Regions from separate parts of the Methylovirgula ligni genome, predicted to be linked through region 2. Evidence: riboswitches for the same ligand, from Rfam matches in the RefSeq annotation. Region 2 holds a riboswitch; the other holds the start of a gene.
The links. Region 2 has a riboswitch for thiamine pyrophosphate ahead of thiC (phosphomethylpyrimidine synthase ThiC). Riboswitches for the same ligand answer to the same signal wherever they lie in the genome.
Positions count from the first base shown of each region.

Region 1: it holds a riboswitch for thiamine pyrophosphate, as region 2 does, so the genes downstream of both, CWB41_RS09095 (FAD-dependent oxidoreductase) here and thiC (phosphomethylpyrimidine synthase ThiC) in region 2, are expected to answer to the same signal.

Region 1 covers NZ_CP025086.1:1,896,700-1,904,186, reverse strand. Annotated here, with positions in the region: gene CWB41_RS09120 (RsmB/NOP family class I SAM-dependent RNA methyltransferase) at 1-388, shown strand, start outside; gene CWB41_RS09115 (heparinase II/III family protein) at 483-2,207, shown strand; gene CWB41_RS09110 (thiamine phosphate synthase) at 2,204-2,809, opposite strand; gene CWB41_RS09105 (thiazole synthase) at 2,802-3,602, opposite strand; gene thiS (sulfur carrier protein ThiS) at 3,736-3,933, opposite strand; gene CWB41_RS09095 (FAD-dependent oxidoreductase) at 3,902-4,927, opposite strand; TPP riboswitch at 4,916-5,039, opposite strand; gene CWB41_RS09090 (aminopeptidase) at 5,087-6,343, opposite strand; gene purQ (phosphoribosylformylglycinamidine synthase subunit PurQ) at 6,375-7,061, opposite strand; gene purS (phosphoribosylformylglycinamidine synthase subunit PurS) at 7,068-7,307, opposite strand; gene purC (phosphoribosylaminoimidazolesuccinocarboxamide synthase) at 7,415-7,487, opposite strand, start outside.
Region 2 covers NZ_CP025086.1:1,078,216-1,085,702, forward strand. Annotated here, with positions in the region: gene epmA (EF-P lysine aminoacylase EpmA) at 1-27, opposite strand, end outside; gene efp (elongation factor P) at 224-793, shown strand; gene CWB41_RS05200 (hypothetical protein) at 807-1,052, opposite strand; TPP riboswitch at 1,193-1,294, shown strand; gene thiC (phosphomethylpyrimidine synthase ThiC) at 1,360-3,183, shown strand; gene CWB41_RS05210 (hypothetical protein) at 3,578-4,117, shown strand; gene tal (transaldolase) at 4,307-5,263, shown strand; gene CWB41_RS05220 (class I SAM-dependent methyltransferase) at 5,331-6,023, shown strand; gene CWB41_RS05225 (hypothetical protein) at 6,084-6,326, opposite strand; gene CWB41_RS05230 (aspartate-semialdehyde dehydrogenase) at 6,328-7,362, opposite strand.

The sequences.
Region 1 (7,487 bases), 820 kb from region 2:
GCTCGATGCGCCTTGCACCGGGACGGGCACGATCCGCCGCCATCCCGATATTGCCTGGATCAAGAAGACGGGCGATATCGCCAAGCTCGCCACGTTGCAAACGCGGATGCTCGACAAAGCCTTCGAACTCGTCAAACCGGGCGGAATGATCGTCTATTGCGTTTGCTCGATCGAGCCCGAAGAAAGCGAACAGCAGATCGCCAATTTCTTGCGCCGCAACCCGGATGTGAGCCGCGTGCCGATTGCCGCTGAGGAAATCGGCGGCCGTGCCGACTTTATCAATCCGCAAGGTGAATTACGCACGCTGCCGCCTTATCTGCCGGCCGAAGACCCGCGGCTCAGCGGAATTGACGGCTTCTTTGCTGCAAGAGTTGTGCGTCACGCCTAGTGCAAGACCCACGATCTCTGGACCCGCAAAGCATTTTAGCCGAAGTTGATAAACTGCTGGCCGTGCAAGAGCCGGATCAGGGGCCCTGACGCGCGTGAAATTCGGAGACAAGCTCCATATCGGCCGCCGTGTCGCCGGACGTGCCGGACGCGTCGCGCGCCGGATCGTGACCGCGCCAGGCGCCGCGCTGTCTTCTCTGCGCGCCCCGGTGCCGGAGCGGCTTTTGATCGCGCCGCAAGATTTGCGCACCACCGATGCGTCGATCGCCAGCGAAATCTATTCCGGCTATTTCGCGCTGGCTGGCAGGGTCGTGAATCTGCGCGGCGCTTCGCCCTTCGAGGCGGCGGCGCCCTCCCCCGGTTGGGCGCGGGCGCTCGCGAGCTTCGGCTGGCTGCGCCACTTGCGCGCCGCCGACACGGCGCTGGCGCGTGCCAATGCGCGTGCCCTGGTCGACGATTTTCTCAGCCACAGCGAAAAGCCGGATCGCACCCCCGCCTGGGAGGTACGCGTCGCCGTGCGGCGTATGCTTTCATTTCTGTCGCAGTCGCCGATCATTCTGGAGAACGCCGACCGCGCCTTCTACCGCCGCTTCATGCGTGCGCTGATGCGCCTGCAATATTTTCTGGAACGCCAGATCGCCGTGGGCGCGGTGCGTGGCGAGGAGCGTCTCTTCGCCGCGATCAGCCTCGCGGAACTCGGCCTCTGTGCCAAGGTCGGCAACAATTTTCAGCGCCGCAGCACGCGGCTGCTCGCCGAGGAGCTGAGCCGCCAAATTCGCCCCGACGGCGGCCACGCCAGCCGCAGCGCCGATACGCTGATCCGGCTGTTGCTCGATCTACTGCCGTTGCGGCAGGCTTATGCCGCACGTTCGCTGCCGCCGCCGCCGGAATTGCTCAATGCGATCGACCGCATGTTGCCGATGTTGCGTCTGCTGCGCCACGGCGACGGCTCGATCGCCTTGTTTAATGGCATGGGCGTGACGCCTGTCGATGTTCTCACGACCGTGCTGGCTTACGAAGATCCGCGCGCCAAGCCGATGTTCAATGCGCCCTACACCGGCTACCAGCGGGTCGAGGCGAGCGACAGCATCCTGATCGTTGACACCGGCCGCCCGCCGCCGCCGGAATTCTCGACCAGAGCCCATGCCGGCACGCTCTCGTTCGAATTCTCAATCGGGCCGCAAAGACTCATCGTCAATTGCGGCGCGCCGGACAGCGAGCTCTCCCCCGCGCGGGGCGCGGCGCGCGCCACCGCCGCGCATTCCACGCTCGTCGTCGACGATACATCGTCGAGCCATTTCGCCTCCGGCAAGGGTCTGGAGAAATGGCTCGGCGGCGAGATCATCTCCGGTCCGCGACAGGTGGCGGTCGAGCGCCTCAATCAGCCCGGCGCGACGCGCCTCGTCATGGCGCACGACGGCTATCGGGCGCAGTTCGACGTGCTCCACGAGCGGCGGCTGACCCTCAGCGCCGACGGTCTGCGCCTCGATGGCGAGGACCGGCTCAAATCCGTCGCCGCGAAACCGCGGACCTATCCTTTCGCGATCCGCTTCCACGTTCATCCGAGCGTGCAACTGCACAGCGTGCTCGAAGGCGAAGCCGCGCTGCTCGACCTGCCGGACGGCACGCGCTGGATTCTGAGCACGCAAGAAGCGCCGATCGAAATCGAGGAGAGCATTTTTTTCGCCGCGCCCGACGGCCCACGCGCCAGCCAGCAACTCGTCATCTATCGCAGCGCGGCGGACCCTCCCCACGTCGCTTGGACGCTGCGCGCACTGGGGCACGAAAATCGCGATGACGCGGCGTTTGAAGACGGCTAAGCGACGGCCGGCCGCGTCGCCGCGACCCAGGCGCGGGCGCGCGCTTCAGGATCGGCGTTCAGGCTGATATCGGTGACTGCCGAAACGATGTCGGCGCCCGCTGCAAAGACGCCCGGCGCACGCTCAAGCGTGATGCCACCGATGGCGACAAGCGGAATCGCGCCAATCTTCTTTTTCCATTCCCCGATGCGATCGAGACCCTGCGGTCCGAATGCCATCTTCTTGAGGATCGTCGGGTAGATCGGCCCGAGGGCGAGATAATCGGGCGCGAACGCGAGCGCGCGGTCAAGCTCGGCCTCGTCATGCGTCGAAATGCCGATCTTGATCCCGGCGCCGCGAATGGCGGCGATATCGGCGGTATCGAGATCCTCTTGGCCGAGATGGACGAAGTTGCAGCCGAGATCGATCGCCTCGCGCCAATAATCATTGACGATGAGCTGCGCGCCGGAGCTATCGCAGAGCGTGCGCGCGGTTCTGATCTCGCGCCGGATGTCCTCCGCCGGCCGGTCCTTCACCCGCAATTGCACGAACTTGACGCCGCAGGGCAGCAGCCGCGCCAGCCAGGCGGCGCTATCGACAATCGGGTAAAACGGGTCAAGCACGTTTCGACAAGTCCGAAAAGGCGCGGCCGATCTGCGGCGTCGACGGCTCCGCCATCTCGCGCGGCGGGATCGGATCGGCGCAATAGCCAAGCCGCCCCGCCTCGATAGCGTGGGCGAAGGCGCGCGCCATCATCACCGGATCGCCGGCCTTGGCAATCGCCGTATTGAGCAGCACCGCATCATAGCCAAGCTCCATCGCCGCCGCCGCATGCGCCGGCGTGCCGATACCGGCATCGACGATCAGCGGCACGGAGGGGAAATGTTTACGCAGAGCCTGCAGGCCAAAGACATTGTTGAGGCCGCGTCCCGAGCCGATCGGCGCGCCCCAAGGCATCAGCACTTCGCAGCCGGCGCCGACTAGTTTCTCAGCGACCAGCAAATCCTCGGTCGTGTAGGGAAACACCTTGAAGCCCGCGCGCGAAAGAACCGCCGCCGCCTCGACGAGGCCGAACACATCCGGCTGCAACAAATCGTCGTCGCCGATGACTTCAAGCTTGATCCAATCGGTCGCAAAAACCTCGCGCGCCATCTCGGCCGTTGTGACGGCTTCCGCGACGCTGCGGCAGCCCGCCGTATTCGGCAACACCTTGACGCCAAGATCGCGCACCAGGTTCCAGAAACTTTCGCCGGCGCGGCTCTTGCCCGCCTCGCGCCGCAGCGAGACGGTAACGACGTCGGCGCCCGACGCCTTGACCGCCTCGGCGAGAACGGCGGGCGAGGAATATTGCGCCGTGCCGATCAGCAGCCGCGAGGCGAGCACCGTGCCGTAAACTTCAAAAGGCGTGTCCTGCATTCGTTCAGTCTCTGTCAGTAGCCGTCATTGCGAGCAACGCGAAGAAATCCAGAAATATATCGCCTTCCAGTTTCCTGGATTGCTTCGTCGCCGTCGCTCCTCGCAATGACGACGGAAGCCTTGGCGCATTGGTTCACCCTCCCTGCCGCGGCACGAGAATCTCGACCGCGTCGTCGGGGTTGAGCTTTGTCGTCGGCCGGTCAACGGCGCGGACGAAACTCTGGTTCACCGCGGTCGCAACCAGTTTGTCCTGATAATCGAGTTCGGCAAGCAGCGCGGCGAGCGTCGTCGCCGAAACTTCATGCGCTTTGCCGTTGACGCGGATTTGCATCCATCACCTCCGGAAATATTTCGCCCTTGAGCGCCACCGCAACGGCACGGCGCGCCAGCGGCGGCGCGAGAAGATAGCCGTGTCGATAAAGCCCGTTGATAAAGATCGTGCGCCCCTCGCGCCGGATGCGCGGCAGATTGTCGGGAAATGTCGGGCGCAGATCGGCACCGGTCTCGATGATCTCGGCCTCGCCAAAGGCCGGGTGCAACGCGTAGACGGCGCTCAAAAGCTCAAGCATCGAGCGCGCCGTGATACGCGGACTCTCCTCATTCTCGACCGCCGTCGCGCCGACCATGAAGCGGCCATCGCCGCGCGGCACGACATAAACGGGATGACGCGGATGCAGCAATTGCACCGGCCGCTGGAAGGAAATCTCGTCGGTTTTGACGACGAGCATTTCGCCTTTGACACCGCGCAGATCCGGCAATGCGTCACGCGCGGCAAAGCCGCGGCAATCGATCGTCCAGTCGGCTGGGCTTTTCACGTCCTCGGCCGAGGTGTTGAAGCGGAAGGCGACATTCGGAAATTCGCGTAGCCGCGCCGTCAGCGCCGCCATTGCCGCGCGCGGATCGAGATGCGCCTCGGCGGGATAAAAGAGCGCGCGATCGAAACGACCGGCGAGGTGCGGCTCGCGCGCGGCGATCGCCTCGACATCGAGCCATTCGAAGCCGGATGTACGGCGCGAGAAGCGCAGAAGATCGGCCCTGTCCCGGGCCGGCGCAACGAGCAGGCTGCCATTGGCCTTCGCGAGCTTGAGCGTCTCGGTCCAGAAGGCCAGACCCTCAAGTCCCCATTCGAAAACCAGCGGCGGCGCGCTCTCGCTCTCGCACCAGGGCGCGAGCATGCCGCCGGCGAAATAGGAGCAACCGAGTCCCGGCCCGGACTTGCGGTCGACGATCTCGACCGCCTGGCCAGCCGTGGCAAATTCATAGGCCGCCGTCAGCCCGACGACACCGGCACCAAGGATACGTATTTTTTGCGGAAGCGCGTTCATGACCATCCCTACGCCAGTACAAACTGGATCAGGTTCGAAGGGTCGCCGGGCCGCTTCATCCGAAGCGCTGCCAGCCTCTCAGCCCCCTGACGGGGATCCCCTAGGTACGGAAGTTAAATAAGCCTCGCAGGCGCGCGCGTCAACACGGCACGCCAGCGCCTACGCCCATTCGCCCTTGCGGAAAACCGGCACGCGCGTGCCGTCGGCCTTGATGCCGTCAATATCGATCTTGTCCGAGCCGATCATCCAGTCGATATGGATCAGGCTCTTGTTGCCGCCGCGCGCCGCGACCTCTTCGGGCGTCAGCTTGTCGCCATTGACGAAACATTTCGCATAGCACTGGCCGAGCGCGATATGGCTGGCAGCGTTCTCGTCGAACAACGTATTGAAGAAAAGCAGCCCGCTCGCCGAGATCGGCGAGGAATGCGGCACCAGCGCAACTTCACCGAGGCGGCGCGCGCCCTCGTCCGTCTCCAGCACCTTGCGCAGCACATCCTGGCCATGCGCCGCCGTCGCCTCGACAATGCGCCCCGCCTCGAAGCGCACGGCGATGCGATCGATCAGCGTGCCCTGATAGGACAGCGGCTTGGTGCTGACCACGCGGCCCTCGACGCGGTGCGCGTGCGGCGTGGTGAAAACTTCCTCGGTCGGAATATTGGCGTTGCAGGTGACGCCATTCTTGGCGGTCGAGGCGCCACCTTCCCATTCGTGCTCGTCCGCGAGGCCGATGGTGAGATCGGTGCCCGGCCCGGTATAATGCAAGGCGGAAAAGCGATGGCCGTTGAGCCATTGGGTGCGGCTGCGCAACGCCGCGTTATGCGCGGTCCAGGCCGCGATCGGATCGGCGGTATCGACGCGCGAGGCGGCAAAAATCGCGTCACCGAGTTTCGCTACGGCAACGTCCGGCTCGTCATGCGGAAAGACCTGATGCGCCCAGGCGGCGCCTGGATAAGCGATGATGTTCCAATTGATGTCGAAGCCCGCGATCTTCTCCAGCGCCGGCTTGTAGGCGATGGAATTGGCGCGGTTGGCGCGCGCGACCTTGGCCGAATCCTCGCCCGAGAGCAGCATCGGATTGTCGCCGACGATGGCAAGGCGCGCCGTGTTCGCGGCGAAAGCCTGAGCGACGCCTTCATAGAGCCACCCCGGCGCACGATCGAAGCTCGCATCGCTGCCGAAGCGGAAGCGTGCCAGCGTGAGTTCCTCATCGGAGAGGATCGGCGTCACGAGGCCGGCGCCGGCCTTGTAGGCATGTTCGGCGATCCGCCGCACCAGAGGCAGCGCCGCGACCGGCGCGGTGAGGAAAATATCCTGGCCCGGCTGGAGATTGAGCCCGACTTTGACCGCAACCTCGGCCAATTTGTCGAGCTTGGCCGGATCGATGGCGGCGGCGATTTTGCGCTCATGCGTGGTCATCGGCATCCAGGGTTGGAGAAAAGCTCGGCGTTCAAGCCGCAAGAAGGCTTTCGAAAAGCGCCCGCCCGTCGGTGCCGCCGACGAGCGGATCGATCAGATTCTCAGGGTGCGGCATCAGTCCGAGAACCTTGAGATTCCCGGAATAGATTCCGGCGATATCGTTGGCCGAGCCGTTGGGATTGGCGGCGCCCCCGACATGCCCGTTCGCATCGCTATAGCGGAACGCGACGCGGCCTTCGCCTTCAAGCCGCGCCAGCGTTTCGTCATCGGCCGTATAATTGCCCTCGCCGTGCGCGATCGCGACCTTGATCACCTGATGTTTCTGATAGTGCGAGGTGTAGGCCGTGTCGGCGCGTTCCACCCGTAAATGCTGCATATGGCAGGCAAAGCGCAGGTTCTTGTTGCGCATCAGAACGCCGGGCAGAAGCCCCGCCTCGCAAGCGATCTGGAATCCGTTGCAGATGCCAAGCACGCGGCCGCCGCGCCCAGCATGTGCGCGCACCGCATCCATCACCGGCGAACGCGCCGCGATGGCGCCGCAGCGCAGATAATCGCCGTAGGAGAAGCCGCCGGGCAAAACGACAAGATCGGTGCTTGCCGGCAATTCGGGCTCGCCGTGCCAGACGATCGCCGGTGTGTGGCCGGTCACGCTGGCAAGCGCGCGATGCACGTCGCCTTCACGATTGGAGCCCGGAAAAAGAATGATCGCTGTGCGCATGCGGCCTCAGGCAAGCTCGATGCGATAATTTTCGACGATCGTATTGGCGAGCAGCTTTTCACACGCCGCCTTCAGCAGCGCCTGCGCCTTGGCTTTATCCTGTTCGGCGAGTTCGACCTCGAAAATCTTACCCTGACGAACGCTTTCGACGCCGGGAATGTCGAGCGACTTCAGCGCGCCTTCGATCGCCTTGCCTTGCGGGTCGAGCAGGCCGTTTTTCAAAGTGACGATGATATTGGCTTTCAAGTCTCGATCCCCTTCCCGGATTCTCGTCGCATTATATCGGCAGGGCCAGACAAAACAAAACCCCGCCGCGAGCGCGACGGGGTCAATTCTTTAGCCGGGCGCGGCCTTTACGATTGGACGAGCTTCGGCCCACTTGCACGCGGCTGCTCGTTATCCTGCAGGATGCCGAGGCGGCGCGCC
Region 2 (7,487 bases):
CGCTGGCCAGAAAGAAGGCTTGCTCATTTCCGCATTTCGCTTGAAAACCCTTCGCCAAGCCGGGTAGCCAAGGCGCGGGCGCTTATAGCGCAGCCGTGCGCCGCGTGGCAGCCCGCCCGGATTAGCTTTGTCTGGCTAGTCAAATCATTGAAATTCAATGCGGTTTGGTTCAGGCGGCGGCTCGGATCAAGGCGCCGCGCCATTCAGGAATGAAGGAAACCTCGTGAAAGTCATCGCCAGCTCCATCCGCAAGGGCAATATCATCGAGCGAGAGGACGGCCAGCTTTATGTCGTGCTGACCGCCGAAAGCTTCCATCCCGGCAAGGGCACGCCGACGACGCAGATCGATATGCGCCGCCTTTCCGATGGCGTGAAGACCACCGATCGTTACAAGACAACGGAACAGGTCGAGCGCGCCTTTGTCGAGGACCACGACTACAATTACCTGTTCCAGGACGGCGAGCATTATACGTTCATGAACGCCGACACCTATGATCAGGTGAGCGTGTCGGCCGATGTGATCGGCGAACAGGCCGCCTATCTGCAGGAAGGCATGACCTGCATCCTCTCGATGTTCAACGGGATTCCCGTCGCGATCCAGTTTCCGCCGCGCGTGACGCTGGAGATTGTCGAGACCGAGCCGGCGATGAAAGGCCAGACGGCCTCCTCCTCCTATAAGCCGGCGAAGCTCTCGAACGGCCTGCGCACCATGGTGCCGCCGCATATCCAGCCGGGCACGCGCGTCGTCATCCAGACGGAAGATGGCTCCTACGTCGAGCGCGCCAAGGACTGAGCGGCCGCAAGGGTCACGGAAGGCGCTCGCGCCGGGCATCGATCTGCGCGTCGATCCGCGCAAGGAGTTCGTCCAGGCCCGACAGTTTCTCGGTGGGATGTGGCACCAGAACCGTCCGCAGCTCCGCGCCGATGTGGGCGGCCATATCCTTGCCGCGCGGCAATTCGGAGCGGTGCCGCTCGAGACGCAGGCTTGGCCTTGTCTCGCGCTGGCGCCCCGGCTCCCAGCCCTTGTTCCAATCCCACACTTTCGGCCTCATAGCGTGATCGAAGCAGGCGGCACCGCCTGCTTTTTCAGTTCGAAAACGTGGGGTTGAGGAATCCGTTCCGGTCCGGAAGCGAATTGCTTCGCAATAGGCTTTACGGACTATTGCTGAATCTCGCGTCCGCACTTATCATTCCGCAAGCCTTGGGGTGCTGCCGAAAGCTCGGCGGCTGAGATTAGACCCTTCGAACCTGAATCTGGGTAATGCCAGCGCAGGGACAGGCAATACGAAAAGCGCCGCGGGAGTCCGTCTGCGCCCCGTATTCGCTCCTGCGCCGGTCCAAATGCAACGGAGCCGGCCAATGAACATCCGCCAAAAACCCGAAACTCTCATTCCGCAGAGCGTCACCTGCGGCCCGCTCGCCGGTTCGCGGAAGATTTATGCGGAACCCCGCGCGAATATCCGCGTGCCGTTTCGCGAAATCGTGCTTGAACCTTCTGCCAACGAGCCGCCGGTGCGGGTCTACGATGCCTCGGGCCCTTATACGGAGGACGCGCCGCAGATCGACCTCTCGCAGGGCCTGCCGCGCCTGCGCGCCGCCTGGTACGGAACCCGCGATTTCGAGAGCTATCACGGCCGCGCCGTGAAGCCGGAAGACAACGGCAATGTCGGCGAGGACAGGCTCGTCCCACCCTGCCCGGCCAATGTCGCGCCGCTGCGTGGCAAGTCCGGCAAGCCGGTGACGCAATATGAATTCGCCCGCGCCGGAATCATCACCGAAGAGATGATCTATGTTGCGGCGCGCGAAAATCTCGGCCGCGAGAAAATGCTGGCCGATGCGGAAGCAAAGCTCGCCGATGGCGAAAGCTTCGGCGCCGACATTCCCGCGTTTGTCACACCGGAATTCGTCCGCGCCGAAATCGCCCGCGGGCGCGCCATCATCCCCGCCAACATCAATCATCCGGAACTGGAGCCGATGATCATCGGCCGCAACTTCCTGGTGAAGATCAACGCCAACATCGGCAATTCGGCGGTCACATCTTCGGTGGCGGAAGAAGTCGACAAGATGGTCTGGTCGATCCGCTGGGGCGCGGACACGGTCATGGACCTTTCGACCGGCCGCAACATCCACAACATCCGCGACTGGATCATCCGCAACGCGCCGGTGCCGATCGGCACCGTGCCGATCTATCAGGCGCTGGAAAAGGTCGATGGCGATCCCATCAAGCTCACCTGGGAGATGTTCCGCGACACGTTGATCGAGCAGGCCGAGCAGGGCGTCGATTATTTCACGATCCACGCCGGTGTGCGGCTCGCCTATGTGCCGCTCACTGCGCGCCGCACGACGGGGATCGTCTCACGCGGCGGCTCGATCATGGCGCGCTGGTGTCTGTCGCATCATCGGGAGAGCTTCCTCTACGAACATTTCGACGAGATTTGCGACATCATGCGTGCCTATGATGTCTCGTTCTCGCTCGGCGACGGCCTGCGTCCCGGCTCGATCGCCGACGCCAACGACCGCGCGCAATTCGCCGAACTGGAGACGCTTGGCGAATTGACCAAGATCGCCTGGGACAAGGGCTGTCAGGTGATGATCGAAGGCCCCGGCCATGTGCCGATGCACAAGATCAAGGTGAACATGGAAAAGCAGCTCGAAGAATGCGGCGAGGCGCCGTTCTATACGCTCGGGCCGCTGACGACGGATATCGCGCCGGGCTATGATCACATCACCTCCGGCATTGGCGCGGCGATGATCGGCTGGTTCGGCTGCGCCATGCTTTGCTACGTCACGCCGAAGGAGCATCTCGGCCTGCCCGACCGCGATGATGTGAAGACCGGCGTCATCACCTATCGTATCGCCGCGCATGCCGCCGATCTCGCCAAGGGCCATCCGGCGGCGCAGGTGCGCGACGACGCGCTCTCCCGCGCGCGGTTCGATTTCCGCTGGCAGGATCAGTTCAATCTGTCGCTCGATCCGGAGACCGCCCGCGCCTTCCACGACGAGACTCTGCCGAAGGAGGCGCACAAGGTCGCGCATTTCTGCTCGATGTGCGGGCCGCAATTCTGCTCGATGAAGATCAGCCAGGACTTGCGCGACGAAGCCGCCGCCATCGACGCGCGCGAAAAGGGGATGGCAGACAAGAGCGCGGAGTTCTTGGAAAAGGGCGGGAAGCTTTACGTTTAACGCGCCAACTATGCCGTGCGTCATGGCCGGACTTGATCCGGCCATCCACGCATTTTGATTTTGCAGTGATCAAGCCCCGCCAATTCCGGCAAACGCTCACGACGATCGACTCCACCAAGCAATGCAGTAATAGCGATTGGATTGCTTCGTCATCTGATCCTTCGCAATGACGGATTTTTGCGCGGCACATCACTTGCGTGGATGCGGGTGTTCCGCTTGCGTTTGTTGTGAAGGCGACATTCGTCGCAATGGCGCGAAGGGGACGTTTCACCGGCGGTGCCAGAACGAGGCCCCGGTTCCTCCTGTCGATCTCGCCCGATTGCGCGCTCGATTTTCCAAGGCGGCGCGCGGACGCAATCGCTTCATGGCGACTTCCCGACATTGAGGATTCAATATGACAGCCATTGCCGACACGCCTTATGCCAAACTGGAGGCCGAAGGCCGGCTTCTGAAGCCCAGCCTGAAGGCGGATACGCATGTCGCGGGCAGGTTCGGTTTCCGCGGCGATATTTCCTATGACGATCCGGAAACCGTGCTGAAAGAGGTTTTCAGCGTTTCCGAAAGCGGCAAGCCGGCGATCGGCTTTCTGGCCGGGACCATCAAGGAATATGCGACATTGCCGAAACTCGTCGAAACCCTCGGCGACGTGCTCGACGCCGAAGGTAAATATATCATCTACGTCGCCGATATCCCGCTTGGCTGCCGCTGGTATGTGCCGCTCGGCGCCGCGAAAATCTTCGTCGTCGCGATCGACGAAACCAGCGTCTACAATGAACTGCTCGACGTTTTCTATGTCGATAAGACCAAGCTCAAGAAATATGACACCTCCGCCAAGCTCGACGCCTTGGCCGATGTCGGCCTGAAATACGGGTCGCTTTCCGATTACGAGGCGATCTCCTACGAGGAAGGCCTGAAGCGACAGGCGGCAGCCTGAGGGCCGCGCCCGCGCGGCGGGGGGCTTGCGGTAAGAGCGCGGTTTTGACATCCGTCATGGGCGGGCCTATTTGCCGCGCTATGTGAGGGTGTCATTGCGAACGAAGTGAAGCAATCCAGCCGCAGGTCATGGGTTGCTTCGTCGCTTCGCTCCTCGCAATGACGGCTCTTACCGATCCGGGACCATGCCATGCCCTCGAAACTCGACCAGTTGAAGCAATGGACGATCGTTACCGCCGACTCCGGCGATATCGGTGCCATCGCGCAGTACAAGCCGCAGGATTGCACCACCAATCCGTCGCTCATTCTCAAGGCAGCGGCGATGGAAGCGCATCAGGAGTTGGTGGAGGAGGCGATCCTCTGGGGCTTGAACCATAGCGCCGCGACGAGCCGTATCGCCCAGCGTCTTTCGGTCAATTTCGGCGCCGAGCTGACGAAGCTCGTGCCCGGTCGTGTCTCGACCGAGGTCGATGCCGATCTGTCCTTCGATGTCGAAGGTACGGTCGCGCAGGCGCGCGAGATCATCGCCGATTATCATCAGCGCGGCGTCGGGCGTGAACGCGTGCTGATCAAGGTGGCCGCGACCTGGGAGGGCATCCAGGCTGCCGCGATGCTTCAGAAGGAAGCCATCGACGTCAATCTGACGCTGATCTTCTCGCTGGCGCAGGCGGCGGCGGCCTTCGAGGCTGGTGCTTATCTCATCTCGCCGTTCGTCGGCCGCATCCTCGACTGGCATGTGAAGAACGAGGGCAAGAGCTATACGGCCGAGACCGATCCCGGCGTCGTCTCGGTACGCGAGATTTACGCCTATGCGAAAGCCTATGAGGCGAAGACGATCGTCATGGGCGCCTCGTTCCGCAATCAGGGCGAGATCGAAGCGCTCGCCGGCTGCGACAGCCTGACGATCGCGCCGGCGCTGCTCGACGCGCTGGCGAAGGATGAGGGCGCCTTGCCGCGCGCGCTGGAGCCGGAGAGCGCCAAGGCCAATCCCCCGGCGCAAATGTTCCTCGACGAGAAGAGCTTCCGCTACATGCTGAACGAAGATGCGATGGCGACGGAAAAGCTCGCCGAGGGCATCCGCGTCTTTTCGCGCGATCTGCAGGCTTTGCGCGAGCTTGTCTCGAAACGGCTGGCGCTGGCGGCTTGATCAAATATCGTTGGCCGGTCAAGGCCGGGCTCGTCCCGGCCATCCCGCGGTTGGGGTGCGTGGCGCGATGAAGAAGAGCGACATTATCAATCTTCTCGGCGCGAAATATGGATTCGTATCGCATTTGGAAATATCGACGCCCAATACGGGTTTCCAATATGCGCTTATCGATCGAACCCAATATGCCCGCTGCGAGAGAGCGGTTTATGGCATCGTCGATGAGGACGCGCTTCTCGATCAGGACATCACCTATCGAACATCGCAACGCACCTCTTGCGGCATTGTCAACGCGTTATCGACCATGCCGCCGTTCGATCTCGTTTTCGTCGATCCGCACCACACTTACGAAAATAGCTTTGAGGATATCGTCGGCGCGTTCAGTCTCCTGCGTCAGGGCGGTGCGCTTGTCATCCATGACTGCAATCCTCCCAATTCGCAGGTCGCTGCGCCGGATCTCACGCCCGGGGATTGGTGCGGCGTGACCTATTGGGCTTACATCGATTTCGTTCTCGGGCGCGCCGGCATCACCTATTACACCGTCGATACGGATTACGGGTGTGGTGTCGTTTTCAAGCAGCCGGGCCCGGACCGCGATACAAGCCGGCTGCAATTCGACTGGGTTCGAATGGCTTGGAATGACGATTCACGGTACGATTATTTTGACTGGAATCGCCAAAGACTTCTCAATCTCATCAGCGTCGACGAATTCCGAATTCGCGAAGGATTGCCGCTGCTCACGCCGCCTTCTGCTTCAGCGTGATGAACGCGGCACGCAGGCGGGCGGGACCTGCGCCCGCTGCGTCGGGGCGTTGATCGCCACTCAATTCATCAGGGTCACAATCGCATCGATCGCTTCGCCGTCGCGTACCAGCGCGATGCCGGCGCGGCCGGAGAGGTCTTCCCAGCTCGCCGCGGAACTTTCAAAGCGCAGGATCGTGTCGCCCGGCCGCATCCTGCCCTTCAGCTTTTGCCACGCCTCGCGAAAGCTCGAGCCGCCGAGTTCGGCGTCGATCTCTGCGACGCTGACCGGCGCTTTAAGCCATTCGACCGGCACGTCGGCCATGTCACGCCGCCTTCCGCTTCGGCGTGATGAGCTTGCGGTTGACGAGCAGCTCGGCGATCTGCACGGCGTTGAGCGCCGCGCCCTTGCGCAGATTGTCGGCGACGCACCAGAACGAGAGGCCGTTCTCGACCGTCGCGTCCTCGCGGATGCGCGAGACGAAGGTTGCGTCCTCGCCTGCCGCCTCGTGCGGCGTGATATAGCCGCCGGGCTCGTGCTTATCGATCACCAGAACGCCCGGCGCCTCGCGCAGAATGTCGCGCGCCTCGTCGGCCGTGATCGGCTTCTCGAATTCGACATTCACCGCCTCGGCATGGCTGATGAAGACCGGCACGCGCACACAGGTCGCGGTGAGCTTGATCTTCGGGTCGAGAATCTTCTTCGTCTCGGCCATCATCTTCCACTCTTCCTTGGTGGTGCCGTCCTCCATGAAGACGTCGATCTGCGGAATGAGGTTGAAGGCGATGCGCTTCGGGAACTTCTTCGTCTCGACGCTGTCGGAGACGAAAATCGCGCGCGTCTGGGCGAAAAGTTCGTCCATCGCCTCCTTGCCGGCGCCGGAAACGGATTGATAGGTCGCGACGACGACGCGCTTGATCGTCGCCGCGTCATGCAGCGGCTTCAGCGCGACGACGAGCTGCGCGGTCGAGCAATTCGGGTTGGCGATGATGTTCTTCTTCGCAAAGCCTCTCACCGCGTCGGCATTCACCTCCGGCACGATCAACGGCACGTCCGGGTCCATGCGCCAGGCCGAGGAATTATCGATCACGACGCAGCCCTGACGGCCGATCTTCGGCGAATATTCCTTCGATATCGTGCCGCCGGCTGACATCAGGCAGATGTCGGTACCGGAGAAATCGTAGTTCTCCAGCGATTTGCAGACGAGGGTCTTGTCGCCATAGGACACGTCCGTCCCGATCGAGCGCGAGGATGCGAGCGCGACGACCTCATCGGCCGGAAACCGCCGCTCGGCGAGAATATCGAGCATCTCGCGCCCGACATTGCCGGTGGCGCCGACGACGGCGACCTTGAAACCCATTTTTTTCTCCTTTGTGGCCGGGCAAGATCGTGCGCGGCCGCGCTGCCATAACAAAGATCGGGCGAAAAATCACCCGCGCAAGGGGCTTTAGAAGGGCCTTCAGCGCGGGCGAGATGGCGCGTGTA